2 regions of the Paenibacillus enshidis genome follow, and region 1 is predicted to be linked to the other one. Evidence: predicted binding sites of a transcription regulator. Region 1 holds the regulator's gene; the other holds the start of a gene.
What was found. The regulator CtsR, encoded in region 1, represses protease genes until heat stress. The targets are predictions, from matches to a motif close to ATGGTCAATAAAGGTCAAACA.
Positions count from the first base shown of each region.

Region 2: a site for CtsR is predicted at 6,694-6,714, ahead of clpP (ATP-dependent Clp endopeptidase proteolytic subunit ClpP). Genes of this name have one in related genera too.

Region 1 is NZ_JBHHMI010000022.1:304-15,372, reverse strand. It holds gene cysE (serine O-acetyltransferase) at 1-139, opposite strand, end outside; gene gltX (glutamate--tRNA ligase) at 632-2,092, opposite strand; gene ispF (2-C-methyl-D-erythritol 2,4-cyclodiphosphate synthase) at 2,120-2,611, opposite strand; gene ispD (2-C-methyl-D-erythritol 4-phosphate cytidylyltransferase) at 2,608-3,306, opposite strand; gene ACE41H_RS19365 (PIN/TRAM domain-containing protein) at 3,403-4,485, opposite strand; gene ACE41H_RS19360 (nucleoside triphosphate pyrophosphohydrolase family protein) at 4,711-5,106, shown strand; gene pssA (CDP-diacylglycerol--serine O-phosphatidyltransferase) at 5,391-6,128, opposite strand; gene disA (DNA integrity scanning diadenylate cyclase DisA) at 6,182-7,258, opposite strand; gene radA (DNA repair protein RadA) at 7,273-8,643, opposite strand; gene clpC (ATP-dependent protease ATP-binding subunit ClpC) at 8,906-11,350, opposite strand; gene mcsB (protein-arginine kinase McsB) at 11,403-12,464, opposite strand; gene mcsA (protein-arginine kinase activator protein McsA) at 12,495-13,019, opposite strand; gene ACE41H_RS19325 (CtsR family transcriptional regulator) at 13,071-13,532, opposite strand; gene ACE41H_RS19320 (GNAT family N-acetyltransferase) at 13,952-15,069, opposite strand, start outside.
Region 2 is NZ_JBHHMI010000036.1:7,167-22,235, reverse strand. It holds gene ACE41H_RS23105 (ROK family glucokinase) at 1-455, shown strand, start outside; gene rapZ (RNase adapter RapZ) at 501-1,403, shown strand; gene mgfK (gluconeogenesis morphogenetic factor MgfK) at 1,419-2,405, shown strand; gene whiA (DNA-binding protein WhiA) at 2,411-3,355, shown strand; gene ACE41H_RS23085 (HPr family phosphocarrier protein) at 3,503-3,772, shown strand; gene ACE41H_RS23080 (SIMPL domain-containing protein) at 3,906-4,661, shown strand; gene ACE41H_RS23075 (PdaC/SigV domain-containing protein) at 4,809-5,891, shown strand; gene clpP (ATP-dependent Clp endopeptidase proteolytic subunit ClpP) at 5,989-6,585, opposite strand; tRNA gene ACE41H_RS23065 (tRNA-Arg) at 6,782-6,856, opposite strand; gene ACE41H_RS23060 (sugar-binding transcriptional regulator) at 7,152-8,180, shown strand; gene gap (type I glyceraldehyde-3-phosphate dehydrogenase) at 8,279-9,286, shown strand; gene ACE41H_RS23050 (phosphoglycerate kinase) at 9,586-10,767, shown strand; gene tpiA (triose-phosphate isomerase) at 10,788-11,540, shown strand; gene gpmI (2,3-bisphosphoglycerate-independent phosphoglycerate mutase) at 11,542-13,086, shown strand; gene eno (phosphopyruvate hydratase) at 13,137-14,423, shown strand; gene secG (preprotein translocase subunit SecG) at 14,779-15,012, shown strand.

The sequences.
Region 1 (15,069 bases):
GTTTATAAAAGGCATGCGCAATCCGGTGCGCCCAAATGGCATGCAGTCCCGAGTAGGTGGAAACCACCTCCAGCTTGCTTCTTGCCGCCGGGTCGTTATCCAATACAGCCTGAATATCAGATCTCATTTGCCTGAACATGCCCTTCCCTCCTTGCTCCTTCTGTAAGGCAGCCGCCGAGTTTTTTGAATTACTGGCAAACGGGACAAGAAAAAAACGCCCCTGCAGCCTGTGCTGCAGAGACGTTTCACCGTGGTTCCACTCTGCTTGAGGTGTTCCATGCTTCCATAGACAGGGCAGAACACGCCACCTCCTCTTTCACGTCCTGTAACGCGGACGAAACGGTACAATCTGGCCGGCATGCCGGTTCAACTGCACAGCTCCCAGGCGCATTTCCACTGCAGGTCATTTGAACGGCTCTCAGCCCCGGGAAGCACCCTTGACCGTTCTCTCTGAAAAAATGTCCTGTTGCAGCGTACTTCTCCTGTTCCCAGCTTTTTAACTAAATCATTTATATGAAACAACGATCAATTTGACAAGCAAAATGTTGGTTTTCTGATGGAGTTTATTATAACGAAAAGAAAACAATCTGACAAGAAAGCAGCTTCAGCCGCTTCATGCTATAAAACGCGATTATCCCTTGATCTGAGAGCGGAGACGGTCCAATACCGTATCCCGTCCAAGCAGATATATCGTTTCATTCAGGTCACGCCCGTGTGTCTGGCCGGTCAAAGCGACCCGGATGGGCATGAACAGCTGCTTGCCTTTAAAGCCTGTTTCCTTCTGTACCTCTTTGATTAGCACGGCCATCCGCGAAGCTGCAAATTCCTCGGATGCCTCAACCTTGTCGGCAAAAGCCTTAAGCACGACCGGGACCTGCTCTTCCGCCAGGATCGCTTTCCCTTCTGCATCCAGCTCCAGATGGGTGCGGAAAAATACGCCTGACAGTTGAACAATGTCCGATGCAGCTGTCATTTGCTCCTGATACAAACGGACAAGCGCCTTTGCCCATTCCTGCTGCTCCGCGGTGAGACTGGCCGGAAGGCGTCCGGCCTTCTGGAGGTACGGAACCGCCATGTCAGCGATCCGGTCAGGATCGGCGTGTTTAATATAATGGTTGTTCAAATGCGCCAGCTTGTTCGGATCAAACACAGCCGGGCTTTTGGACAAACGGTTGGCGTCAAAAATTTCAATCAGCCGCTCTTTGCTGTAAATCTCCTCTTCACCTTCCGGAGACCAGCCGAGCAGGGCAATGAAGTTGAACATGGCTTCAGGCAAATACCCAAGGTTGTCATACTGCTCCATAAATTGAATGATGGATTCATTCCGTTTGCTGAGCTTTTTGTGATCCTCGCCGACGATCAGCGTCATATGCCCGAAGATCGGCGGCTCCCAGCCCAGAGCTTCATAAATCATCAGCTGGCGCGGAGTGTTGGAAATATGGTCTTCGCCGCGCAGCACATGAGTGATTTTCATCAAATGGTCGTCAACGGCCACCGCAAAGTTGTAGGTAGGAATGCCGTCTTTTTTGACGATGACAAAATCGCCCGTCTCTTTGGAGTTAAACGTAATTTTGCCTTTTACCATATCATCAAACGTATATTCCCGCTCATCAGGCACGCGGAAACGGATGCTCGGTATACGTCCCTCCGCTTCGAAGGCCTGGCGCTGCTCAAGAGTGAGGTTGCGGTGCTTGCCGGAATAGCGCGGCGTCTCGCCGCGGGCAAGCTGCTCCTCCCGTTCCTGCTCCAGTTCTTCCTCCGTACAATAGCAGTGGTAAGCGAGGCCTTGGTCCAGCAGCTCCTGCCAATAGACCTTGTAAATGTCCAGGCGCTCCGTCTGGCGGTACGGCCCGTGTTCCCCGCCGACATCCACGCTTTCATCCCAATCGATGCCGAGCCATTTCAGATACTTCAGCTGGCTCTCTTCCCCGCCTTCAATATTGCGTTTCACATCTGTATCTTCAATCCGGATAATGAATTTTCCGCCCTGGTTTCTGGCATATAAATAGTTGAACAGCGCCGTTCTGGCATTGCCGATATGCAGATGTCCTGTCGGACTTGGCGCATAGCGTACACGAACCTCAGTGCTCATGTATATCCCCTCCGTGTCTCTAATCTCTCAAGATGATAGCATACCCTTGACAAGGCAGACAACAGACTGTGCCGCAATGCCCTCACCACGGCCCGTAAATCCGAGCTGCTCTGTCGTGGTCGCTTTGACGTTCACCTGGCTTGGGTCCTCCGCCCCAAGAGCGCGGGCGATCACCTCCACCATCTGCGGTATGTATGGGGCCATCTTTGGCTTCTGAGCGATGATCGTTGCATCGACGTTGCCGAGCCGGTAGCCCTGCTCCTGGGCAAGCGCCCAGACATGCTCCAGCAGCTTAAGGCTATCCGCATCCTTGAAGGCCGGATCATTGTCCGGAAAATGCTTCCCGATATCGCCGAGCCCCAGTGCGCCCAGAACGGCATCCGTAATCGCATGCAGCAGCACATCGGCATCCGAGTGTCCAAGCAGTCCTTTCTCATAAGGGATCGTCACCCCGCCGATAATGCACGGCCTTCCCTCCACCAGCTGATGAACATCAAAACCTTGTCCTATACGAATCATCTTGCGTCCTCTCCCTCTGTGCTTGTCCATAATTGCGCAATATCCAAATCTTCCGGTGTCGTAATTTTAATATTGGTGTATTTCCCCTCTACAACCCGCACCGGAATGCCCAGCCGCTCGACGAGCATCGAATCATCAGTCCCGAGGAACCCCGCATACTCAGCAGCCTCATAGGCCCGCAGCAGATCAGAAAGACGAAAAGTCTGTGGCGTTTGAATGCTCCACAGACTCCGGCGATCCGGCGTAGCCGTAATCACCCCTTCTTCATTGACCTGCTTGATCGTATCCTTCACCGGCACAGCAAGTACGGAAGCGCCGAACTCCCGGGCAGTCTCCAGGCATCTCCGGATTTCATCCCGGCCCACGAACGGGCGGACACCGTCATGCACCATAACCCATTCGGTCTGCAGGCATTCCAGTCCGCGGTATACGGAATGCTGTCGTTCGGAGCCCCCTGCGATGACGTCCGTAACTTTAGCGACCTGATGCCTGTCAATCCACTCCCGACACCGCTGCACATCATCCGCTCCGGTAACGAGTACGATTCCGCTTACCTCGGGCACAGCCGCGAACGCCTCAAGCGTGTATATAAAAACAGGTTTGTCCTGCAGCAGCAGAAACTGCTTGCTCTCCGCAGTTCCCATGCGGGTGCCGCGTCCCGCCGCCACAACGACGACGCCCAAGCTGTTGTTCATAGCGCGAATCCCGCCTTAACGTCAGTATGATATATGGAATGGAACGAACCGGATCTTCATCCCGGGCTCTTTCATCCAGCTATCATCATACCGCTTTTACTGGGCTTTTTCCAATAATTTTGGCTTGGCAAAGATCATTCGGCCCGCCGACGTCTGGAGCACGCTGGTCACCAGCACCTCCATCGTCGTCCCGATATAATCCCGTCCGCCTTCCACCACAATCATCGTTCCGTCGTCAAGATAAGCAACACCCTGACCGTACTCCTTGCCGTCCTTGATGATCTGCACCATGATTTCTTCTCCCGGAAGCACGACAGGCTTGACTGCATTAGCCAGATCATTGATATTCAGCACGGATACCCCTTGCAGCTCGCATACCTTGTTCAGATTAAAATCATTGGTTACAACCTTGCCCTGCAGCACCTTGGCCAGTTTGACGAGCTTGCTGTCCACCTCAGAGATCTCCTCAAAGTCCCCCTCGTAAATGAGAACCTTCACGTCAAGCTCCTTCTGGATTTTATTGAGGATGTCCAGTCCGCGCCGGCCGCGGTTGCGCTTGAGCAAATCGGAGGAATCCGCGATATGCTGCAGCTCTTCCAGCACAAATTCAGGGATGACAATAGTCCCTTCAATGAAACCCGTCTTGCAAATATCTGCAATTCTTCCGTCAATGATGACACTCGTATCCAAAATTTTATGCTCCTCGATTCGCCGGCCCTCCTCCACCTCCTCGCGTCCAAACCTGCCTGATTTCCAGAAGGAAGCCAGATCTTCCCGTTTTTCCAGCCCCACCATAAGACCGATATAACCGCAAACGATCATGACGCCTACTTGCAAAATCTGCCCGGCTTGTCCAAGCCAGGACAGACCCGGGTACAGCAGGATCGACAATATCAGCCCGGCGGCAAGTCCTGTCGTGCCAGCAGCCATTTCATTCATCGGAATTTTGGACAGATCCTCAATTCCTTTCTGCAGCCGATGCGCAGCTGCCGTGCCCGCGATACTGCAGAGCACCATGAACAGCACCGCACCAACAACCACCCAGATGAAGCCGCCCGCAGCGGTCGTTCTCATCCATTCCGGCATCCAGGACACGGTCCCGGACGCTTTTTGAAACAATGTGTAACCGAACCATGAACCGCATAAACCGGTAAAAATTAAGATAGCCTTTCTCCACATCGAATCCTACACCTCCTAAAACCTTTCAATTCCAAAATTTAGTTCCTTCTTTATTCAGTATGGTCCACTTTCATCTCTGATAATCGCTGGATGTAAATTTTTTACACAGCGTATACTTCCATGGAACCCCTAGCAGAATCCTTCTTTGGAATTTTATGTTGAAAGCCTGCAATTGGCTGTCTTATAATAAAATTATTCCTAATAACTAGAGGTGGGTAGCGATATATGAGCGCACAAAGCTTACATGCTTTTCAGGATCAGGTTTCCGAATTGCTGCTCCGTCACCGCAGTCTGCTGGACATTTTGTCCAAGACTGGCCAATCAGGCGCTGCCGTTAACCGCGTGGTTGCCAAATCTGTTACCGAGTGCGGCTGTATAGAGCTTCATGCCAGGAAACAGGACTATGAACCGGAAAGCGGGCTTGAACAAGCCAAAGTACTGCTGGACAATCACGTGCAGGGGCAGCTGTGCGAGAATTGCAGGGAAGCAATCACCGCCGAGCTGGGACGTAGTCTTTTTTACATGTCGGCCCTATGTAACTTGCTGGATATCCGTCTGGAAGACGTTGTTGAGAAGGAATCGCGCAAATGCTCCACTTTAGGTTTATTTAATATGTCCTGACCGTTTATATACCTCAGCAAGCATTACTCTACAAAAAAAAGCATTTATTTCGCCTGGATCATCAGGGAAATAAATGCTTTTTATTTTAGATGCGTGTTCAAAAAGTCAGGTTTTCAGCACCGAGAAGGTTGAATGAAGCTAGGGACTGAGGAGCGGAGCGTACTTGGGGTACGTGAGCACCGGAAGTCCCGGCTGAATTCAAGATTCGATGTCGAGCCCGCTTCCTGACTTACTTCGTGATCAAAAGATGACTTTTTGAACTACCTCTATAAGTATTTGATTGATCAACGCTCCGAGTGACGATAGCTACTGCTGTCCTCGGCATGACGGCGTTTGGCGCGTCTTTTTCTGGCAATTGCTTGAATGTTATGCTTCATGCCATATACCGCATAAAGCACAAGCGGCACAAAGATCAGCTTCGAGAGCTGATCGGAAAACTGGACAGCAACCACCACGGCACCGATCACAACGAGCGGTGCGATCCACACAGCCTTTTTGGGCAAGCCCACCCGTTTGAAATTGGGATACTTCAGCGAACTGACCATCAGGTAAGACAACAGCAGGGTAGCGACAGCCATCGAGAAGAGAGAGATGTCTTCATGAAACAGGGATAATGTAGCAAGTACGCCCCCTGCCGCAGGAATCGGAAGTCCTGTAAAATACCCGGCTGCTCCACCAACCACGTTAAAACGGGCCAGTCGAAGCGCTCCGCACATCGGAAAGATGGCCGTTACCGTCCAGGCCAAGGCAGGACTGGCTGATTGAAGGGCTACAAAATACATGATTACCGCCGGAGCGACGCCAAAGGAAATGACATCAGATAATGAGTCCAGCTCTTTGCCGAATTCACTTTGCGCGTTTAACGCCCTCGCTACACGACCGTCCAAACCATCCAACAACATGGCGACAATAACCATAATGGCTGCATGACTGTATTGACCATCGATAGCCATTAGAATGGCGATTATTCCGAGAAACAGATTACCAAGGGTAAACATGTTCGGAACAGATTTCATAATCATTGCTTCACCTCATAAAATCACGGATCAAATAACATCCACCAATTGTATGTTATTTACATTTGCCTGTCAATGAAAACCTGCTCTTGTAAACGTTTCAAGCCTTCCTTGATCGTGCGGGCACGCACCTCGCCAATACCGTCGACTTCATCCAGTTCCTCAATCGTCGCCATCATGACAAGGGGCAGCTGATTAAAACGTTCCACGAGGTTATGAATAATAACGTTAGGCAGGCGCGGAATTTTGTTCAGCACCCGATATCCGCGAGGAGCGACATAATCTTCGGATACGGCTGCGGAAGAAGGATAACCAAGCAACCGTACGATATGATTCATATCCAGCAGCTCCTCGTCGGTCAAATGCTTCAGCCCGTTGATGATTTCACGAATCTTCTCGTCGCTGACTTCCTTGGCGTAGTCTTTGTACAGCAGCCAGGCTTCTTCCACGGTATTGCCGATCAACTCCTCCATTTGCATGTTGATCAAACGCCCTTCATTGCCCAGCTCATTGACAAAGCGCTTGATTTCCATTTTAATGCGCAGCACCATTTGGGTCCGCTGGATCACATTGACCACTTCAGGGAGGGTGACAAGCTCCTCAAATTCGGAGGCGGTCAGGTTGGTCAGCGACTGTGTCAGGACGGATTTATATTTCTCCAGTGTTTGAATCGCCTGATTGGCCTTGCTCAAAATGACACCGATTTCTTTTAAGGAGTAACGAAGTGTACCTTGGTACAATGTTATAATATTACGGCGCTGCGAAATGGACACAACCAGCTTGCCCGTCTGCTTGGCGACCCGCTCAGCCGTCCGGTGCCGGATGCCCGTTTCGCTGGAAGAAATTGAGGAGTCCGGAATCAGCTGCGTGTTGGCATACAAAATCCGCTTGAGATCCTCGCTGAGGATGATGGCTCCGTCCATTTTGGCCAATTCATATAAATAGTTCGGGGAAAAATCACAGTTAATCGAAAAGCCCCCATCCACCACTTCCATAACCTCCGGACTGTAGCCCACCACAAGCAGCGCGCCAGTCTTGGCACGAAGCACATTTTCCAGTCCCTCACGAAAAGGTGTACCTGGCGCCACCAGCCGCAGCAGGTCATTCATTTTTTCCAGTTGGCTCGATTCTTTCATGTTTTCGTTGCCCCCTAATTTAATGCGGCTGCTAGTGCATCTGCCACAGTTCCGACTCCAATGATTTCCAACCCCTTGGGAGGTGTCCACCCCTTAAGGCTTTTCTCAGGCATGATCACCCTTTTGAAGCCCAGCTTCTCCGCTTCCCGCACGCGCTGCTCAGCCCGGGATACGGCACGCACCTCGCCGGTCAACCCCACTTCGCCAAAAATAACGTCATATGGCTTGGTCGGCATATCCTTGAAGCTTGACGCAATGCTTACCGCAATGGCCAGATCCACAGCAGGCTCATCCAATCTTACGCCTCCAGCCACGTTCAGATAAGCATCCTGGTTCTGTAAAAACATGCCCATACGCTTCTCTAATACAGCTATGATCAACCCCATACGATGGTGATCCACTCCAGTGCCCATTCTGCGTGGTGACGGGAAGTGCGTGGTTGCGATCAACGCCTGCAGCTCGACCAGCACCGGCCTTGTGCCTTCCATGCTGGCCACCACCGTAGAGCCTGCCACACCAAGGGGCCGTTCCGACAGAAACAGCTCGGAAGGATTGGCAACTTCGCGCAGCCCCTCTTCGCCCATTTCGAAAATTCCCATCTCATTCGTTGAACCGAAACGGTTCTTCACCGCGCGCAGCAGCCGGTACGTATGATGTCGTTCTCCTTCAAAATACAGGACACAGTCCACCATATGCTCCAGAAGACGAGGACCCGCAATAGCCCCTTCCTTCGTAACATGTCCGACAAGCACAGTAGCGATGCCCAGCCCTTTGGCAATGCGCATGAAGCGGGCGGTACATTCGCGCACCTGTGCTACGCTGCCAGGGGCGCTGGTCACTTCCGGCAAATACACTGTCTGTATGGAGTCAATGACCAGGAACTGGGGCTTCATGTTGTCTACGGCCTCTTCGATGGTCTCCAGATTGGTTTCGCAAAGGACATACAGGTTGGGAGATAAGGCACCAAGGCGGTCAGCCCGCAGCTTGGTCTGGCGCACCGACTCCTCGCCGGAGACATAAAGCACGCGAAGCCCGGTGCGGGCCAATTCATTAGATGTTTGCAGGAGCAGCGTAGATTTGCCGATTCCAGGGTCGCCCCCGACCAACACCAGGGAGCCCGGAACAACTCCGCCGCCAAGCACACGGTTCAATTCCGTGATTCCCGTCAGGATTCTCGGCTCCTGATCACTTTCAATTTCCACGATGGGAAGCGGCTTCTCTTTACTATTATGAAAAAGGGATGAATTCATCCCGGCGGTTTTTACCACAGTCTCCGTTGCTTCGATCATGGAGTTCCAGGCCTGGCAGCCCGGGCACTTGCCATACCACTTCGGAGATTCATATCCGCACTCTGTGCAGTAAAATTTAGTTTTTACTTTGGCCATTCAATTCTCCTTGCGATTATTCGACATCCTTGTCGTATTTCGTCGGCCTTGATTAAAAAAAAGCTTCAGTATTAAAAGTTTACCATTGAACCAGAGGGCCGTAAAGCAATATCACAAACTCTTCCAAGCGTTTTGCCGTATGGGAACAGGCTGATACAGACAAGAAAAAAAGGCTGCTTCCGCCGCGGTTCGTCCACGGGGAACAGCCTTTTTCCTGTTCGCTATTTTTCTCTCAAGCAGCCTCGGTCACCAATGACCGGCCTCAGGATTTTGCCGTTACGTTATCCTTCTTGGTTACGGTCAACTCGCCATTGTACTCATCGATCAGAAGCGAATCGCCTTTGGTAATACTGCCTTTCAGCATCTCCTCGGACAAGCGGTCCTCAATATGCTTCTGGATCGCCCGGCGAAGCGGTCTTGCTCCATAGGCCGGATCGAAGCCCTCCTTGGCCAGAAACGCCTTCGCTTTATCCGTCAGTTCGAAGTCGACATTGTACTCGTTCAGACGCTTGCGCAGCTCTTCGGACATGAGCGAAACGATTTGGCCGATATGCTGCTCTTCCAGCGAGTGGAAGACGATCGTTTCATCGATCCGGTTAAGGAACTCCGGACGGAAGCTTTTCTTCAGCTCATCCATCACTTTGCCCTTCATTTTGTCATAATTCGCACCGGCATCGGCTACGGCCGTAAATCCGAGCGTAGAATTACGTTTGATGGCTTCTGCCCCAACGTTGGAGGTCAGAATGATCAGCGTATTGCGGAAATCCACCACCCGTCCTTTGGAGTCTGTCAGCCGGCCGTCTTCCAGTACCTGCAGGAGGATGTTGAACACTTCCGGATGCGCTTTTTCAATTTCATCCAGCAGCACGACAGAATATGGCTTGCGGCGCACTTTCTCGGTCAGCTGTCCGCCTTCATCATATCCGACGTATCCCGGAGGAGCTCCGACGAGACGGGATGTGGAATGCTTCTCCATGTACTCGGACATGTCAATCCGGATGACCGCATTTTCATCACCGAACATCGCTTCTGCCAATGCGCGGGCCAGCTCGGTTTTCCCTACCCCTGTTGGTCCAAGGAAGATGAAGGAGCCCATCGGGCGCTTCGGATCCTTCAGGCCGGCGCGGGCGCGGCGGATGGCGCGGCTGACTGCTTTAACCGCCTCATCCTGGCCGATCACACGCTCATGCAGCAGCTGTTCCATATTCAGCAGACGTTCGGTTTCTTCTTCCTTCAGCTTGCTGACAGGAACGCCGGTCCAGATCGAAACTACCTGTGCAATATCTTCCGGGGTCACTTCGGAATCTGTACGGCCCTGCTTCTCTTTCCATTGATTCCGGGTCATGTCCAGCTCTTCGCGGATCTTCTGCTCCGTGTCGCGCAGCGCGGCTGCCTTCTCGAATTCCTGGCTTTGCACCGCGGAGTCCTTCTCCTTGCGGATATCCTCCAGACGGTTTTCCAGCTCCTTCAGATTTGGCGGTACCGTGTAAGAGTTCAGCCTTACTTTGGAGCCCGCTTCATCAATCAGGTCAATCGCTTTGTCAGGCAGGAAGCGGTCTGTAATGTACCGGTCAGACAATTTTACGGCTGCTTCAATCGCTTCATCCGTAATTTTTACTCTATGATGCGCCTCGTAACGATCCCGCAGACCATGCAGGATTTGAATCGCTTCTTCCGGAGACGGCTGATCCACCGTAATTGGCTGGAAGCGGCGTTCGAGAGCGGCATCTTTTTCAATATATTTGCGGTATTCATCAAGCGTCGTTGCACCGATACATTGGAGTTCACCGCGTGCCAGAGCCGGCTTCAGAATATTGGAGGCGTCAATCGCCCCTTCTGCGCCGCCAGCGCCGATCAGCGTATGCAGCTCGTCAATGAAGAGGATGATATTGCCCGCTTGACGAATCTCATCCATAATTTTTTTGAGGCGGTCTTCAAATTCACCGCGATATTTCGTACCTGCAACGACAGAACCCATATCCAGCGTCATCACACGCTTGTCGCGCAGCGTTTCAGGGATCTCATTCGCAATAATTTTCTGCGCCAGCCCCTCTGCAATGGCCGTTTTACCAACACCAGGCTCACCGATCAATACCGGATTATTCTTGGTACGACGGCTCAGCACCTGAATGACACGCTCAATTTCCTTGCTTCGTCCGATTACTGGGTCCAGGTTGCTTTCCTTCGCGGAAGCCGTCAGGTCGCGGGCCAGACTATCCAGCGTAGGGGTGCTGACATTCGAAGGAGCACCACTGTTGCTGGACACTGCCTCACTGCTGCCAAGCAGTTGAAGCACCTGCTGACGTGCTTTGTTCAGGCTGATGCCCAGATTGTTCAGCACACGCGCGGCAACACCCTCCCCTTCCCGGATCAGGCCAAGCAAGATATGCTCTGTCCCTACATAGGTATGGCCCAATTTCCGTGCTTCATCCATGGAAAGCTCAATCACTTTTTTGGCGCGAGGTGTGTAAGCGATGTTCGTAGGCTGCTCCTGACCACGGCCAATCAACGTTTCCACTTCGTCCTGGATTTTCTCCAGACCAAGGCTGAGACCGATCAGAGCTTTAGCCGCAATCCCATCACCTTCGCGAATCAAACCAAGCAGAATGTGTTCTGTTCCGATATTGTTATGTCCCAGGCGCACTGCCTCCTCCTGAGCCAAAGCGAGTACCTTCTGCGCTCGTTCCGTAAATCTTCCGAACATCATATTGTCCTGCACCTCCACTAAAAAATTTAATTCTGTAGACTATTATGGCTTCTTATGCGGTTCCCAGCTGTTCGCGGATCAGCTTGGCCCGGTACATATCACGCTCACCGGCACCCAGCGCTTCCCCGAACTTTTTCTGCAAAAAACCGGGCTGAGTCATGACATTCAACTCATTCAGTACCGGTATGGAGGGATTCTCAAGTATACCAAGATCCACGCCAAGGCGAATATCCGATAACCGCTGTGCCGCCTCCTTTGAATCCACTACAGCGGCATAGGACAGTATCCCGAAGGATCGCATCACCCTATCTGTAATCCGCAGCATGGACTCGCTCATAAGTCTGGATCTGGCAGCCCGCTCATGCTCGATAATCTGAAGCACTACGCCGTGCAGGTTCTCAATGATTTCCTCCTCGGTTGGCCCCAGGGTGATCTGATTGGATATCTGAAACAGATTGCCAATCGCCTCACTTCCCTCACCGTAGATGCCGCGCACTGTCAGCCCGACCTGGGAGACAGCCGATAAAATGCGGTTAATCTGGTGAGTCATGACCAAAGCAGGCAGATGCATCATCACCGAGGCCCGAAGGCCGGTTCCGACATTTGTAGGACAGCTCGTCAGATAGCCCCGCTGATCATCAAACGCGTAATCCAGATGCGCTTCAAACGCGTCATCAATAGCGGTGGCATTCTGCCATGCATCCTTTACCTGACATCCCGGATATAGACATTGTATACGAAGATGGTCTTCTTCGTTGATCATGATACTGACAGATTCGTCTTCATTGATCACCGCCGCCCCGTTACGGGACTCGGAAGCCAGATTCGGGCTGATCAAATGTTTTTCAACCAGCACTTTTTTATCCAGTTCTTCAGTGTCCGCCATTTTGACGATATGGAATGGACCAAACCGGTTAATATCCTCATGGCGCAGAACGACCGTCAGTTTATTCAGCACATCCTCGGACTGCTGGTTGGTAGCGAGCATCGGAAAAGGCAGATGCTGCAGGTTCCGTGCAATCCTGACCCGGCTGCTTATGACGATCTCGGAGTCTGCAGCATCTGTGCGCATCCAATCGCTAAGCGGTCTTTCCGTAAAGCGGAGATTGGGCATAAACGCATCCCTCCTACTCTTAACAAGACTTTACTCCTGTGCTATTTCTTTTTCAAGCTCTCGAATCTGATCTCGAATTTGCGCGGCGGATTCAAATTCTTCTGCGCGGATTTTGAACTGCAGCTCCTTCTTCAAGTCATCGATTCTGCGTCTGACCTTCATCCTGGCGCCGCTTCGTACCGGCACTTTACCCGCATGGGCAGTACTGCCGTGAACACGTTTGAACAACGGATCCAGACGGTCGTTAAAATATTTATAACAGGAGCTGCAGCCGAAACGGCCGATTTTGCTGAACTGCGCGTAAGTCATACCGCATTCCTCACAGCGGAGCAGCTGCGGGTTCTGTGTCCCTGCCGCCGCACTCTTGATTGTCGGATCAAAGTCGAGGAGGCCTGAAAGCAGACTGTGAATGGAGAAGCCATTCGACGTTCCGGGGATCAGCTCCCCTTTTTCCCTTGCACAGGTCTCACATATATGAAATTCGGTCTTCTCTCCGTTAATGATCTTCGTAAAATGGAGAGTTGCCGGCCTTTTACCACATTCCTGGCACAGCATGCACATACCTCCTTTACGTCAAAAGCCTAAATGACCGGTGGCAGCAGAGGACTATTTGGCCAAAAGCGCAATCAGCATCGCTTTTAGCAATCTGGCCCTCACCTGATCCCGGTAAGGAAGCTTTAAAGCAATGGTATCCCTGGATACCGCCGCTTTCATGATGGCAGCCTCCTTTTTGTTGAGAAATCCCCCTTCTTGCAGCTGGTAGATCAGCCCTTCTGCTGCGGATTGGCTAATCTCATCTCCTATGCTATGATGCAGATGCGTATGGAGTACGTGGTGAGCCGGGAGATCTACACGCTGAATGCGCACATAACCGCCGCCGCCGCGCTTGCTTTCCACAATGTATCCCTTTTCCAATGTAAAACGTGTGCTAATTACATAGTTAATCTGGGATGGCACGCAGGAAAAACGGTCAGCCAGGTCATTGCGCTGGATTTCCACAATGCCCTCAGTACTTTCAATTAACATGCTTTTTAAATATTGTTCAATAATATCGGAGACATTCCGCACATTTCATCATCCTCCACCGACAAAAATGTGAAGTCTTTTTTCACATTTACAGAATATGCCGTATATTGAACTTAACCAAACCGGAAAGTCACGAATCTGGAGTACGGCGTCCCCTCAGCCTGGTGATCGTCTGCACTCTGAACCAGTTCTTACGACTATGATCACGAATTAGTGTGACCTTTGACTCCCCCAATTCATACGCTGATCTTCTGAACAAGCCAGATTTGATGTAAAAATTCAATTCTTTGATCAAGTTGACTTTGACTTTCTTTGACTTTGTATTTATTATAACATAATTTTCTCATTTGCCAAGAGCTCAATTCCATTTTTCACAATATTTCTTTGATTCATTCATCGGAAGCCCTATCTCAAGCCAAAAAAGACCCTTTTCATCTCAGGAAAAGAGTCCTTGGCTTAATTTAAAAGAAGTCCATCAGGAAGGTTTGAGCGGAAGGAACCGTCTGCTCGAACAGATCCGCTGCCTCAGCGCTGCCCGTAAGCTTGCCCCAGCGGAACAACTCTTGCGGACGCTTATAACCGATCAGCATGGCTGATAACGCAGCTATATCACATTGGAGCTGGGCTTCGGTATTTTCATGGACAGGCTGGAGCCTTCCTTCTCCTTGCGCAGACACAGACAGCTTCCATGTTCCCTCATTCCAGGGCGCGTGTGTATCCGTGAGTGCCAAAGTGATTTCAGCTCCTTGTGCAGAGGACTGGAACGGGAACTGCTCTACAAACGCAGCCGCATCCACAATCCGGCCCATAAAATAAGGTATGATTTCCTGCTGGATGCGCGGGTCTGTCAGGAGATAGGAAAGAGAATCATTGGCCGGCATAAAGGTAAAGGTCCCTTTTTCAATCATGGAGTCGTGGTTTGCAAAGTACGTCCACAAGGCTCGACGCGCCTGTTCGCTCAGATAGACAAATTCGCCGCAGGAGAGCTCTTTTTTCTCCACTTTATACAAAACATACCCTTCAGGAGCGCCATTTTCCGCATAATAAACCGCTGTCTGATTATCTTCATCAAGTACGCGGTTCTTCCACCATTCCTCGTCTCTCACTAAAGTTCCGTTGAACCTTTGTGCATATTGCTGATACACCTTATTTAGTTCAGTTTTATCCCTGACGTTACGCTTGATCGTGCCTTCCACCGCCGTTTTGGCCGGAAACTTGTCTACAGGAATTGTGTATTTCTTGTATTCAACAAAGATTTCCCAGCCGAATTTCCGGTAAAAAGAGAAAGAAAACGGATGCAGGAAAGAAACAGTCTGCCCCGACGATTTCATTTGCTCAAGAGCATGCTTGAGCAGCCGGGACACCAACCCGCTGCGCCGCTTTTCCGGCCATGTCGCCACCCCGGCGATTCCTCCCATGGCAAACGGCTTTCCATGCAAGTACACCTGCAGCGGAAGCAGCGTAAACTTGGCATTCAGCTCTTCACCATCAAATACAGCCCACACTTGCTCAGGCTTGAATTTCTTTTTCTGCTCCTCAAGCTCTGCAGGAGACAAGGTGTATTGAAAAGCATATTGCG
Region 2 (15,069 bases), on a different contig from region 1:
ATATCGCCGTTGTGCCTGACCTCGAAGCGATTCAGTGCGGCTGCGGCAAAATGGGCTGTCTGGAGACAGTCTCTTCAGCCACGGGCATTATCCGCATGGCCAACGATGCGGTGGAGCGTGGTGATCGCACGTCCCTTGCAACGGTAGAGAAAATTGCGGCCAAGGGTGTGTTTGACGCGGCCAAGGCCGGGGACGAAGTGGCGTTGCGTATTGTTGCCCGGGCCGCTTTTTATCTGGGTAAAGCCATGGCGACAACTGCTGCGCTCTTAAACCCGGAAATGTTCATTATAGGCGGCGGCGTATCCAAGGCGGGCGACATTCTGTTCGACGAATTGCGGCAGGTGTTCGCCAAGCTGACACCGGAGCCGCTTCAGCGAGGCACGTCCATTGTGCCGGCTACGCTGGGGAATGACGCCGGTATCGTCGGAGCAGCCGGATTGCTTCTGCGGTCCTAGAGCCCGGCTTATCATTTTGGATTACGGGAAGGGGAAAGAAGGAACATGTCGGAGAATAATAACACGGCACCGTCGGTAGGCGCAACGCTGATTATTATTACAGGGATGTCCGGTGCGGGCAAGACAATCGCCGTACAGAGCCTGGAGGATCTCGGTTTCTTTTGCGTTGATAACCTGCCGCCTGTCCTTATTCCCAAATTTGCGGAGCTGATTGAGCAGTCCAACGGCAAAATTGGCAAGGTAGCGCTGGTGATCGATTTGCGTGGCCGGGAATTTTTCACAGCACTCTCGGAATCCTTGAATTATATTAAAGATCATTTTACGATTCACTGTGAAATTCTTTTTCTCGATGCCAATGACAGCGTCCTGGTTCAGCGTTATAAAGAGAGCCGGCGCCGCCACCCCCTTGCCCCGGACGGCATGCCGCTTGACGGCATCCGTATGGAGCGCAAGCTGCTGGAGGATCTCAAAAGTTCGGCGACACAGGTCATCGACACCAGCACGATGAAGCCTTCTGTGCTAAAAAAGCGTATTATATCCAGGTTTTCTCACCTGGAAAGCAGTCTGCTATCCATTAACATCATGTCCTTCGGATTCAAATATGGTATCCCTATTGACGCAGACCTTGTGTTTGATGTGCGTTTTCTGCCGAATCCGCATTATATAGAGACCTTGCGGCCGCATACCGGGATGGACAGCGACGTATATGAGTATGTAATGAAGTGGCCAGAAACCCAGACCTTTCTGACAAAGCTGCTGGATATGTTGCATTTCCTCATCCCGCAGTACCGCAAGGAGGGCAAGAGTCAGGTCATTATCGGTATAGGATGTACCGGAGGCAAGCACCGGTCGGTGGCCATCTCCGAATATCTTGGGAAAATGCTTGGAACGAGTGAAACGGAGGCCGTTGCGGTAAGCCATCGGGACGCGGATCGGGATCGGCATTGATATAGAGGTGAAATTATGAAATTAGCGGGACCACAGCTGGAGCGTCCGCGCATTGTCGTGATGGGCGGGGGAACGGGCTTGTCCGTCATGCTGCGGGGATTAAAGCAGAAGCCGCTGGATATCACGGCGATCGTTACCGTTGCTGACGACGGGGGCAGCTCCGGCATCTTGCGCAGCGAGTTGCAAATGCCCCCGCCTGGTGATATCCGCAACGTACTAACGGCCCTGGCCGATGTTGAGCCACTGATGGCGGATTTGCTCAAATACCGCTTCAGCTCAGGGTCGGGATTGGCGGGCCACAGTCTGGGCAATCTCATTTTGGCGGCCATGACCGATATTTCGGGTGATTTTGTTACTGGTGTTCGTGAGCTGAGCCGTGTATTTGCCGTACGCGGTCGGGTGCTGCCTGCGGCAGGGGAAGCGGTGGTGCTGCATGCGGAAATGGAAGACGGAAGCGTGGTCTCGGGCGAGTCCAAGATCCCGGAAGCCGGTGGCCGCATCAAACGTGTTTTCCTTGAGCCGACTCACGTGGAACCGTTGCCTGAGGCGGTGGAGGCGATCGAGCGGGCTGATGCTATCTTGATAGGACCGGGAAGCTTGTATACGAGCATTCTTCCCAACCTGCTTGTGCCCAAGCTGGCCGAAGCGGTCGTGGCTTCACAGGCGGTCAAGATTTTTATATGCAATGTCATGACTCAGCCGGGGGAAACTGATAATTACAGTGTAGGGGATCACCTGCAGGCTGTTTACGATCATGTAGGTCATCAGCTTTTTGACTACGTGATCGTCAATAACGGGGACATTCCGGCCCAGGTGTTGGATAAATACGCAGAACAGGGCGCCAGGCCGGTTCAGCTGGACCTGGAATCGGTGACCGGACAGGGGTATAAAGTGGTGGCTGATACACTGGTGCTGTTCAGAACATATTTAAGGCATGATGCCGACAGGCTGAGCCAGCACATCTATCAGCTCGTGCAAAACTGGATTTTAAGAAGGAGGTGAGTCCCTTGTCTTTTGCGGCTCAAACGAAAAAAGAGCTGACGATGATTGAAGGCCAGCCTTGCTGTGAGAAGGCCGAATTGTCGGCATTGATCCGGATGCTAGGCTCCGTGCAGGTTTCGAACAAAAAAGTGGTATTGGACATTTCCACTGAAAACGCCGCGATCGCAAGGCGCATTTACTCCTTCATTAAAAAGCATTTTCAAGTGCATACCGAGCTGCTGGTCCGCAAGAAAATGCGGCTCAAGAAAAACAATGTGTACATTGTCCGCATTCCGGACCGGGTTCAAGAGATTTTGAAGGAGCTGTACATCGTCTCGGAGGGCTTTCTGTTTACAGACGGGATTAATCCGGCAATAATCCGGAAAAACTGTTGTAAGCGGGCTTACCTGCGGGGAGCGTTCATGGCCGGGGGCTCGGTGAATAATCCGGAGGGCTCTTCCTATCATCTGGAAATTGCCTCGATGTATGAAGAACACTGCCAGGCACTGGTGGATCTCGCGAATGAGTTTCATTTGAATGCCCGTTGTATTGAACGGAAGAAGGGGTTCATTCTTTACATTAAGGAAGGCGAGAAAATTATTGAGTTCCTGAGCATTATCGGTGCTCATCAGGCTTTGTTCAAGTTTGAGGATGTGCGCATCATGCGTGACATGCGGAACTCGGTCAACCGGATCGTCAACTGTGAAACCGCGAATCTGAACAAGACGATCGGCGCGGCGGTCCGTCAAATCGAAAATATCAAGCTGCTGCAGAAGGAGGTCGGGCTGGATACCCTGCCGGACAAACTTCGCGAAGTGGCTGAAATACGCCTGGCCCACCCGGACATGAATCTGAAAGAGGTCGGAGAGCTGCTGAAGGGCACGGTCAGCAAATCCGGGGTAAACCATCGTCTGCGGAAGATTGATGAGCTGGCTGACAAGGTCCGGGCAGAGCGGGGATTGATCCTGTAGCCCGTCTGACAGGCACGCACGGGGATGGGTGCCTGTTTTTTTTCTAGTTTATGATTCGGGTTGATGGTATAATGTGATAAATAAAATGGAATAAATGTGATTTTAGATTCATTTGTCAATTTACTCATAAAGGGGGAGCCGTTGTTCATGACCAAACATCCGGTAGTTGTACGTTTGAAAACAGGCCTGCATGCAAGACCTGCTGCATTGTTCGTACAGGAAGCCAATAAATATTCCTCAGAAGTGTTTGTGGAAAAGGACGACAAGAAAGTAAATGCCAAGAGCATCATGGGTATTATGAGCCTGGCGATTAGTTCCGGCACAGAAATTTATGTCAGTGCAGAAGGTGCGGATGCAGAACAGGCTGTAAACGCTTTAGTTAGCCTGGTCAGCAAGGAAGAGCTGGAAAACCAGTAAAGTACGGCTGAATTCGTTAAGGAGGTCCCCGGATAGGGGGCCTTTTTTAGATTGTCCTGCAACCTTTTGGCTCTATCTCCGTCTAGAGGGTACAACAATTTTATGAAAAAACTGCCATGAGGAGCGGGTACAAATGAAAATGTGGGCAAAAACAGCGGGCGCGGTGCTGCTGGCGGGAACAGTGTTTGTTGGCGGTTTTGGCGGATTGGGCTTTGGGAACTATAGTGGAACCGTATATGCTGATGCTGCCAACGTGGTCCGTAATGTCATCAGTGTAAATGGCGAAGGTGAAATTTCAGTAAGTCCGGATATCGCCTACCTGTCCATCGGTGTACAGACGCAGGGGAAGACGGCAGTCGCCGCCCAGAAAGAGAATGCACAGATCATGGACAAAGTGAACAGTCTGCTCAAGACAACCTGGGGTATTAACGCAAAGGATATCAAGACAACCCAGTTTTCGGTTCAGCCAGATTACGCCTACAGCGAACAAGAGGGTCAGAAGCTAAAAGGTTATACAGCTTATCATACGCTGAACGTGGCTTATCGTGATTTGTCCAAGATTGGACAGCTGCTTGACGCAGCGGCAAGTGCCGGCGCCAACAACATTGACGGTGTCCGGTTTACGGTAGAGAATCCGGAGAAGTATGAAGAAGAAGTGATTGCCAAAGCGCTCGCCAACGCGCAGATGAAAGCGGGTGCGGTGGCTAAAGCGGCCAAGCGCCAATTGGGCAGCCTGCTTAATGTATCGTTGGAGAATGCCCAGCCGCCCGTTTTTTATCAGGAGGCTGCTGTGGCCAAGGCTGCAGACTCTGCAGGCGCCAACACTGCGGTAGAGCCAGGGGAAATTAAGCTCAATACCCAGTTAAGTGCCCAGTATGAAATGAACTGATTACACGAAAGTGATCAATGAGCCGGAAATGAGTCAGGATTGTAACCCAGCCTGTAACATTTTCCGGCTCAAAGTATTTTAATATATCACTCAGATGGTTTTTTCATCCCGCGACTTGCGTCAAGGATCAGAGGAGGATATTAACAAATGAATATTCACACAAAACGATTGGGTACAGTAATGCTTGCGGCCGCTCTGGTCACCGGTGGCGTTACTGCTGCTTTTTCCGAACTGCACGCAGCTGGTGGTGCAGCCCAAACCGTTCAGCAAACTCAGGTAACCTTGAAATGGAACGGCAAGACCCTGCAAACGAAAGGGCTCATGATCAAAGGGCAGACCCTGATTCCTGTAGCGGCTCTCAGGGATGACCTGAAGCTGCCTGTGTCATATAATACGTCCGAGAAATCTTATACGATCGGTGCCGGCTATAACAAGCTGAAAATTACAACAGGGTACGATGAGCTGTACGTCAATGTAAACGGGGTGCACACGTATGATATGCAGGCCCGGATGGTCAGCAACCGGCTCTATGTTCCTATCGGTCACCTGAAGGCTTACCTCGGCATTGACGCTGCCTGGAACGCAGCCGCCAAGACGGTCAGCATGACCAAAAGCCAGCTGAATTCCGTCTCCATCAAAACGGTAAGCCTGTCTCGGGAAAAATCGGATACGATGAACTTCGATCTGAAATACCCTCAGCTTACAGGCAGCCAGGCAGGTGTTGATAAAATCAATGCCGTGCTGAAGCAGCATGAAGAAAAGGTGCTGGCAGAGATCAAGAAGCAAATCAAAGAGATCGGAGAAGCTACCGCGGACCGACCTTATCAATTTGAAAGCAATTATGCCGTGATCTACAACAGGGGAGGTTATATCAGCCTGATTGTGGAGGACTACTCCTATTTTGGCGGCGCTCACGGCTCCACGACCCGCACAGGGTATACGTTCTCGCTGGCAGACGGCAAGCAGCTTGGACTGGGCGATGTGTTGAAGGCCAACCCGGATTACAAGAAAACGCTGAACAACAAGCTGCTCAAACAAGTGCCGGCATCCAACGGATATTTGGGAGACTTTAAGGGGCTTTCGGATCAGCCGGGTTTCTACGTCACTGGCACAGGCATCGTCATCTTCTTCCAACAGTACGAGTACACAGCTTATGCGGCAGGTATTCCGGAGTTCCCTTTTGCTTTCACGGAGCTTCTTCCTGCTGGGGCCAAGCCGCTCGGAAAGTAATCATCCAGGAGAAAAGAAAAATCCGTCCCGCGTTCCTGCATCAGGAACATGGGGCGGATTTTTTTGCAAATGGGACTTAAAAGACTTGTGTTACGGGTCAGACTCCTGGTGTTGGAGTGCTGGAAATCACTTGATCGATCAGGCCGTATTCTTTGGCTTCGTCAGCTGACATGAAGTAGTCACGGTCGGTATCCTTCTCGATACGGTCCAGCGGCTGGCCGGTACGCTCGGCGAGGATGCGGTTCAGCTTATCCCGCATTTTCAGGATACGGCGTGCACGGATTTCGATATCTGTCGCTTGACCTTGAGCGCCGCCCAAAGGCTGATGAATCATAACCTCACTGTTTGGCAGGGCGAAGCGCTTGCCTTTGGCGCCTGCGTTCAGCAGGAATGCGCCCATGGAAGCGGCCATCCCCACACAGATGGTGGATACGTCGGGTTTGATAAACTGCATCGTATCGAAAATCGCCATGCCGGCTGTGATGGAACCGCCGGGGCTGTTGATGTAGAGGTGGATGTCTTTTTCCGGATCTTCCGCAGACAGAAACAGCATTTGCGCGATAATGGAGTTGGCGACCACGTCATTTACGTCAGACCCGAGGAAAATGATGCGATCCTTCAGCAATCTGGAGTAAATGTCATAGGCTCTCTCACCGCGGTTGGTTTGTTCAACGACCATAGGAATGTAGCTCACGTAAAACCCTCCCTTAAATATGTGCTAGGATACGTACTACCTGATACAGGTAAAGTCTCCATAATAAACTGTTACCGTATTAACCACATCATAAACAATTTCGAGTAAAAAGTCAAAGAAAGTCAAACTATCGGTGAAAAAAAAGAGCCCTCAGCGCTCTCGTTGGTTAAACACTTATATATAACATCAATAAAAATGGCGCGCCCGCGAGGAATCGAACCTCGATCTCAGGCTCCGGAGGCCTACGTCATATCCGTTGGACCACGGGCGCATATTTAACATTCCTTTGAAATAGGACACAAAAATGATTATATGTGACTCTGGGGCAAAATGCAAGTTTTTATTTCAGTGGTCTGACGAAAGGCTTTTATGTTAATAATGGATGCTAAAACGCTGCGCATAATCGGTTGGAGGAGTGAGAAATATAGGTTCTGACACTTGCATGTGAGGTTGGAATTGGTTAAAATGAATGTGGGACTTAAAAAGTTAACCCGGGACATTTTGAGGCCAGCATAAAGCAACATAAATGTATATGAACCAGTAGGAAGTCTGCGGGAGTGGAAAGCATGCGAAATATATTAGAAATTCAGAAGCAGCTTCTGCCAGATCTCACGGATGTATTGAAGAAAAGGTATACCATCCTGCATCAGATCATGCTGTCAGACGTCATCGGACGCAGAACGCTTGCGGCTTCATTGCATATGACCGAACGTGTGCTGCGAGCCGAAACCGATCTTTTGAAAGCCCAGGGCCTTATAGAGATTGAGAGTATTGGTATGCGGGTGAGCGAAGCCGGCAGGGAGCTGCTGGAACAGCTTGAACCCATTGCCAAAGAGCTGTTTGGATTGTCTTTGCTTGAAGATCAAATCCGTCAGGCATATAACCTGCGCAAGGTAATCGTCGTGCCGGGTGATTCGGATACGTCGCCGATGACCAAGCGGGAATTGGGCCGGGCGGGAGCCAAGGCGCTGCTGAGCGTCATGGGGGATGAGGACGTTGTGGCCGTGACCGGAGGAACCACCATTGCCGATGTCGCGGAGCATCTGACGACACCGCCGGGCGGACCGCTGAAGGGCGGATGGTTTGTGCCGGCTCGTGGGGGCTTGGGCGAAAGCCTGGAAATGCAAGCCAACTCCATTGTTTCCAAGATGGCTGGCAACGTAGGGGCACAGTACAGACTGCTGCATGTACCGGATTTGTTGAGCCAGGAAGCCTATGAATCGCTTGTCCAGGATCATATGATTCAGGAAATTGTAGAGACGATCCGCAAGAGCCGGATTATCATCCACGGGATTGGTAATGCCATGGCAATGGCGAAAAGGCGCAGGCTTGACCCGGATACGGTGGCGGAGATCCAGGCTGAGGGAGCGGTAGCTGAATCTTTTGGCTACTACTTTAACGAACAGGGTGTAGTTGTACACCGGATGCTCACCATTGGGCTGCGTCTCGAGGACATTAAGCGGACGGAAATCGTGCTCGGCATCGCCGGGGGGGCAAGCAAGGCGGCGGCGATTCAGGCCGTGCTGCGGTTCGGACAGGAAGATATTCTGGTCACCGACGAAGCGGCAGCGGAGATTATCGCGCGCAATTGCTGATTTCTTTCACGGAGATATTTTAAATATTGTTGTCTTGACGGGCTTTACCGCCTGTCTTGAATAAATAAAAACATACAAAACTTGGGAGGAACTTACTCATGGTTAAAGTAGGTATTAACGGTTTTGGACGTATCGGCAGACTGGCTTTCCGTCGTATTCAAAATGTGGAAGGCATTGAAGTAGTAGCAATCAACGACTTGACTGATGCCAAAATGCTGGCTCATTTGCTGAAATATGATACAACGCAAGGACGTTTCGACGGAGACGTTGAAGTACATGACGGCTTCTTCAAAGTAAACGGCAAAGAAGTTAAGGTTCTGGCTAACCGCAACCCTGAAGAACTGCCTTGGGGCGAGCTGGGCGTTGACATCGTGCTGGAGTGCACAGGCTTCTTCACAACTAAAGAAGCAGCTGAAAAGCACCTGAAAGGCGGCGCTAAGAAAGTTGTAATCTCCGCGCCAGCTACAGGCGACATGAAAACGATCGTGTACAACGTAAACCATGACACACTGGACGGTACTGAAACTGTAATCTCCGGTGCTTCCTGCACAACCAACTGCCTGGCTCCTATGGCTAAAACATTGAACGACAAGTTCGGTGTTGTGGAAGGTCTGATGACTACAATCCACGCTTACACAGGCGACCAAAATACACTTGACGCTCCGCATGCGAAAGGCGACTTCCGTCGTGCACGCGCTGCTGCTGAGAACATCATCCCTAACACAACTGGTGCTGCTAAAGCAATCGGTCTGGTTATCCCTGAACTGCAAGGCAAATTGGACGGTGCTGCACAGCGCGTTCCGGTTGCAACTGGCTCCCTGACTGAGCTGGTAACCGTTCTGGAGAAAAACGTAACTGTAGACGAAGTTAACGCAGCAATGAAAGCAGCTTCCGATCCGGAAACTTACGGATACACAGAAGATGAAATCGTATCTTCCGATATCAAAGGTATGACTTTCGGATCCCTGTTTGATGCAACTCAAACCAAAGTGCTGACTGTTGGCGACAAACAACTGGTTAAAACTGTAGCTTGGTACGACAACGAAATGTCCTACACAGCTCAGTTGGTTCGTACCCTGGAGCACTTCGCGAAGCTGGCTAAGTAATAACGGCTTGGCGTTATGCAACCACATAGAGCGGAAACAGACTATTGTTTCCGCTCTTTATATATGACTTCCTTGTAGTGAGAGTTCAAAAAGTCAGGTTTTCAGCACCGAGAAGGTTGGATGAAGCTAGGGACTGAGGAGCGGAGCGTACTAGGGGTACGTGAGCACCGGAAGGCCCGGCTGAATTCAAGATTCGATGTCGAGTCCGCTTCCTGATTTACTTCGTGATCAAAAGATGACTTTTTGAACAACCTCTTGTAGTGCACATCATCAAATCCCTGGTGCGGAGGAGTATGGATATGAACAAGAAAAGCGTTCGCGATGTAGAAGTAAGCGGCAAAAAAGTGTTTGTCCGCGTAGATTTCAACGTTCCTGTGGAAGACGGCAAAATTACCGACGACAAGCGTATCCGTGAAACCTTGCCAACGATTAACTACCTGATCGAAAAAGGTGCTAAAATTATTTTGGCAAGCCATTTCGGACGCCCCAAAGGTGAAGTGGTTGAATCCATGCGCTTGACACCTGTGGCGGCACGCCTGTCCGAGCTGCTGGGCAGACCTGTAGCCAAGGCTGATGAGGCTGTTGGTGAAGCGGTGAAAGCACAAGTGGCGGAGCTGCAAAACGGTGACGTACTGTTGCTCGAAAACGTCCGCTTTTATCCAGGCGAAGAGAAAAACGATCCTGAACTGGCGAAGCAATTTGCCGAGCTGGCGGACCTGTTCGTCAACGACGCATTCGGTGCCGCACATCGTGCGCATGCTTCCACGGAAGGCATTGCACATCAGCTGCCGGCCGTATCCGGCCTGCTGATGGAGAGAGAATTGTCCGTCCTGGGCAAAGCGCTGTCCAATCCGGATCGTCCGTTCACGGCCATTATTGGCGGTTCCAAGGTTAAAGACAAAATTGACGTGATCGACAACCTGATCAGCCTTGCAGACAACATCATCATTGGTGGCGGTTTGACTTACACGTTCCTGAAAGCACAAGGCCACGAAATCGGCAAGTCCCTGCTGGACGATTCCAAGCTGGACGTATCCCTTGGCTTTATCGAGAAAGCAAAAAGCTTGGGTAAAAATTTCTACCTGCCGGTGGATATCGTGGTATCCGATGATTTCAGCGCTGATGCGAATACGCAAATCGTTGATATCGACGGAATCCCTGCCGATTGGGAAGGCGTGGACATCGGTCCGAAAACCCGTGCTATTTATGCAGATGTTATCAAAAACTCCAAGCTGGTCGTTTGGAACGGGCCAATGGGCGTATTCGAAATCGAGCCATTCTCGAATGGTACCCGTGAAGTAGCGGAAGCTTGCGCGGCAACCGAAGGCTACACCATCATCGGTGGCGGCGATTCCGCGGCTGCAGCCGAGAAATTCGGTCTGGCTGATAAAATGGATCACATCTCCACAGGCGGTGGCGCTTCCCTTGAGTTCATGGAAGGCAAGGCGCTTCCGGGCGTTGTGGCATTGAACGATAAGTAACTAGCAGGGAGCTGAAAAAAGTGAGAACACCGATTATTGCAGGCAACTGGAAAATGTTCAAAACGGTTCCTGAAGCAACAGACTTCATTCAGAACGTAAAAGGCAAAGCCGAAGTGGAAGGTGTGGAGAGCGTGATCTGCGCGCCATTCACGAATCTGCCTGCTCTGGTGGAAGCTGTAAAAGGAACCTCCATCAAAATCGGAGCACAAAACCTTCACTTCGCTGAAGACGGTGCTTATACGGGCGAAATCAGCGGCCGCATGTTGAAGGATCTGGGCGTGGACTACGTCATTATCGGACACTCCGAGCGCCGTCAATATTTCGCGGAAACGGATGAAACGGTGAACAAGAAAGTTCACGCCGCCTTCCGCAACGATCTGATTCCAATCGTATGTGTCGGTGAGAAGCTGGAAGAGCGTGAAGCCGGACAGACGAAGGAAGTTTGCAAAGTGCAGACAGAGGCGGCTTTTGCCGGGCTTGCCAAGGATCAGGCAGCACAGGTTGTCGTGGCTTACGAGCCAATCTGGGCGATCGGAACAGGCAAGTCCTCCACGGCGCAGGATGCCAATGAGGTTATTGCCTACATTCGTACGCTGATTACAGAACTGTATGACGAGAGCACGGCTAATGCGGTTCGTATCCAATACGGCGGCAGCGTAAAACCCGAAAATGTAGCAGAATACATGGGTCAAAGCGACATCGACGGCGCACTGGTCGGCGGGGCAAGCCTGCAGCCGGAATCCTATATCGCGCTTGTTGAGGGGGCGAAGTAACATGACTGCACCAAGACCGGTTGCATTAATTATTATGGACGGATTCGGACTTCGCGACACTGTGGAAGGCAATGCCGTTGCACAGGCCAACAAGCCGAACTACGACAAATACTTAAGCATTTACCCGCACACGACGCTGACAGCGTCCGGTGAAGCGGTTGGACTGCCGGAAGGACAAATGGGCAACTCGGAGGTAGGACACCTGAACATTGGCGCAGGGCGGATTGTGTATCAGGATCTGACCAGAATCTCCAAGTCCATCCGGGAGGGCGAGTTCTTCGATAACGAAACGTTGGTTGAGGCGGTTCGTAACGCGAAGAACAACAACAAGAAGCTGCATCTGTACGGACTGCTGTCCGATGGTGGCGTGCACAGCCATATTGATCATCTGTTCGCCATGATCGACCTGGCGAAGAAAGAGGATTTGCACGAAGTTTATATTCATGCATTTATGGATGGACGCGACGTCATGCCTGACAGCGGCGTTGGTTTCATGGAGAAGCTGATTGCCAAGATTCAGGAAAGCGGCATTGGCAAAATAGCGACCGTACAAGGCCGCTATTATGCAATGGACCGCGACAAGCGTTGGGAACGGGTTGAGAAATCTTACCGTGCCATCGTGTACGGAGATGGTCCGAAATATACGGATCCAATGCAGGCCCTGCGTGAATCGTATGAGAAGTCCGTATTTGACGAGTTTGTGGAACCGACCGTGATTACCCAGGCAAACGGCAGCCCGGTAGGACTGGTGGAGAGCGGGGATTCCGTTGTGTTCCTGAACTTCCGTCCTGACCGTGCCATCCAACTGTCTCAAGTATTCACCAACGCGGATTTCCGCGGATTTGACAGAGGACCGAAATTCCCGGAAAATTTGCATTTCGTATGTCTGACTTTGTTCAGCGAAACGGTGAACGGTTTTGTGGCTTACGAACCGAAGAATCTGGACAATACGTTCGGTGAAGTGCTTGTACAGCATAACAAGAAGCAACTGCGTATTGCCGAAACCGAAAAGTACCCGCACGTGACGTTCTTTTTCAGCGGCGGCCGTGATGTCGAGCTTCCTGGCGAGACACGGGTTCTGATTAATTCGCCTAAAGTTGCTACCTATGACCTGCAGCCGGAAATGAGCGCTTATGAAGTGGCGGACGCTTGCGTGAAGGAAATCGAGTCCGACAAGCATGATGCGATTATCCTGAACTTTGCGAACCCGGACATGGTGGGACACTCCGGTAAAATGGAGCCTACGATTAAAGCGGTAGAAGTGACGGATGAGTGCGTTGGACGTGTAGTGGACGCTGTGAAGGCCAAAGGTGGTACTGTGGTTATCATTGCCGACCACGGCAATGCAGATATGGAAATCGATGAGCAGGGACGTCCTTTCACCGCTCACACGACCAACCCGGTTCCGTTCATCGTGACTGATGAAAACCTGGTGCTGCGCGAAGGCGGTATCCTGGCTGACGTGGCTCCCACGCTGCTGGACCTGATGGGTCTGCCGTTGCCTAAGGAAATGACTGGAACGTCCATGATTGCAGGACGTAAATAAGATGTGCTAATTTAGAAATAGAATAAACATACCAAAAGGAGATCTGTACAATGACTATTATTTCTGACGTGTACGCTCGCGAAGTCCTTGACTCCCGCGGCAACCCGACTGTAGAAGTTGAAGTATATCTGGAATCCGGTGCGATGGGACGCGCAATCGTTCCTTCCGGCGCTTCCACAGGTGCGCATGAAGCTGTAGAGCTGCGCGATAACGATAAAGACCGTTACCTCGGCAAAGGTGTTCTGCAAGCCGTTAAAAACGTAAACGAAGTGATCGCACCGGAAGTCATCGGTCTGGACGCTGTAAATCAGCTCGAAATCGACAAAAAGATGATCGCTCTGGACGGCACGCCTAACAAAGGCAAGCTGGGCGCAAACGCGATTCTGGCGGTATCCATGGCTGTAGCCCGCGCTGCTGCAGACGCTCTTGGTCTGCCTCTGTATGTATACCTCGGCGGATTCAACGCGAAACAACTGCCTGTGCCAATGATGAACATCGTGAACGGCGGCGCCCATGCCGACAACAACGTTGACGTGCAAGAATTCATGGTCCTGCCAGTAGGCGCTCCAAGCTTCAAGGAAGCGCTGCGTATGGGTGCGGAAATCTTCCACAACCTGAAATCCGTTCTGAAAGGAAAAGGCCTGAACACCGCAGTTGGCGACGAAGGCGGCTTTGCTCCTAACTTCACATCCAACGAAGATGCGCTGTCCTCTATTATCGAAGCGATTGAAAAAGCAGGGTACAAGCCAGGCGAAGACGTTCTGCTCGGCATGGACGTAGCTTCCACAGAGTTCTACAAGGACGGCAAGTACACACTGGAAGGCGAAGGAAAATCCTTCACTTCTGCTGAGTTCGTTGATCTGCTGGCTTCCTGGGTTGAGAAATACCCGATCGTTACGATCGAAGACGGCTGCGCAGAAGACGATTGGGAAGGCTGGAAGCTGCTTACTGAGAAGCTGGGCAACAAAATCCAGCTGGTTGGTGACGACCTGTTCGTAACCAACACCGAGCGTCTGAACAAAGGCATCGAAGAAGGCATCGGCAACTCCATTCTGATCAAGGTGAACCAAATCGGTACCCTGACTGAAACGTTCGATGCGATCGAAATGGCGAAACGCGCCGGTTACACAGCGGTAATATCCCACCGTTCCGGTGAGTCCGAAGACAGCACGATCGCTGATATCGCGGTTGCAACGAACGCTGGTCAAATCAAAACCGGTGCTCCTTCCCGTACGGATCGTATCGCGAAATACAACCAGCTGCTTCGTATCGAAGACGATCTCGGCGAGCTGGCTCAATACAACGGCTTGAAGTCCTTTTACAACCTGAAGAAATAATTGTCTGATTCGGCAGTAAACGCAAAACAGGGTATTCCCCGCCATATGGCCGGGAATACCCTGTTTTTTTGAAAAATGACTGTCTTTCGAGGGCTAGTGAAGGCGTTTTCCATTCAAAGTCCGGCCGGTTAAATCCGCGCGTTTGAGCCGCAGTGCAGCATATATAAAACATGGCAAAGAAATATTATGGGTTGTGATACTTTCATGCTTTGTGCCGGGCTAAGCCTGTTGGAGATTTTGGGAAGTTTGGTTGTGTTAAACGAAGGGATGTGATAGAATAAAAATGCTGTTTATGAAACGTGAACTCTTCATTTTAATGTATAAAAGTGATGCTCAGGCTTAGGAGGTGGAATACATGGAACTGTTTTTGAAAATTGTGCTCGTTGTATTGTCCATTGCTGTGGTTGCGGTTGTATTGTTGCAAAAAGGTAAGAGTGCGGGGTTGTCCGGTGCCATCTCCGGCGGAGCGGAGCATCTGTTTGGCAAAACCAAAGCGCGCGGGATGGATCTGATCCTGCAGCGTGTTACAGCCGGGCTTGGAGCGGCGTTTATGATCGTCGCCATTCTGGTTGCCGTCCTGGTGAGCTAATACGAACACTTAAGCCTTCGTTTCAACCGAAACGGGGGCTTTTTAAATATTCAAACG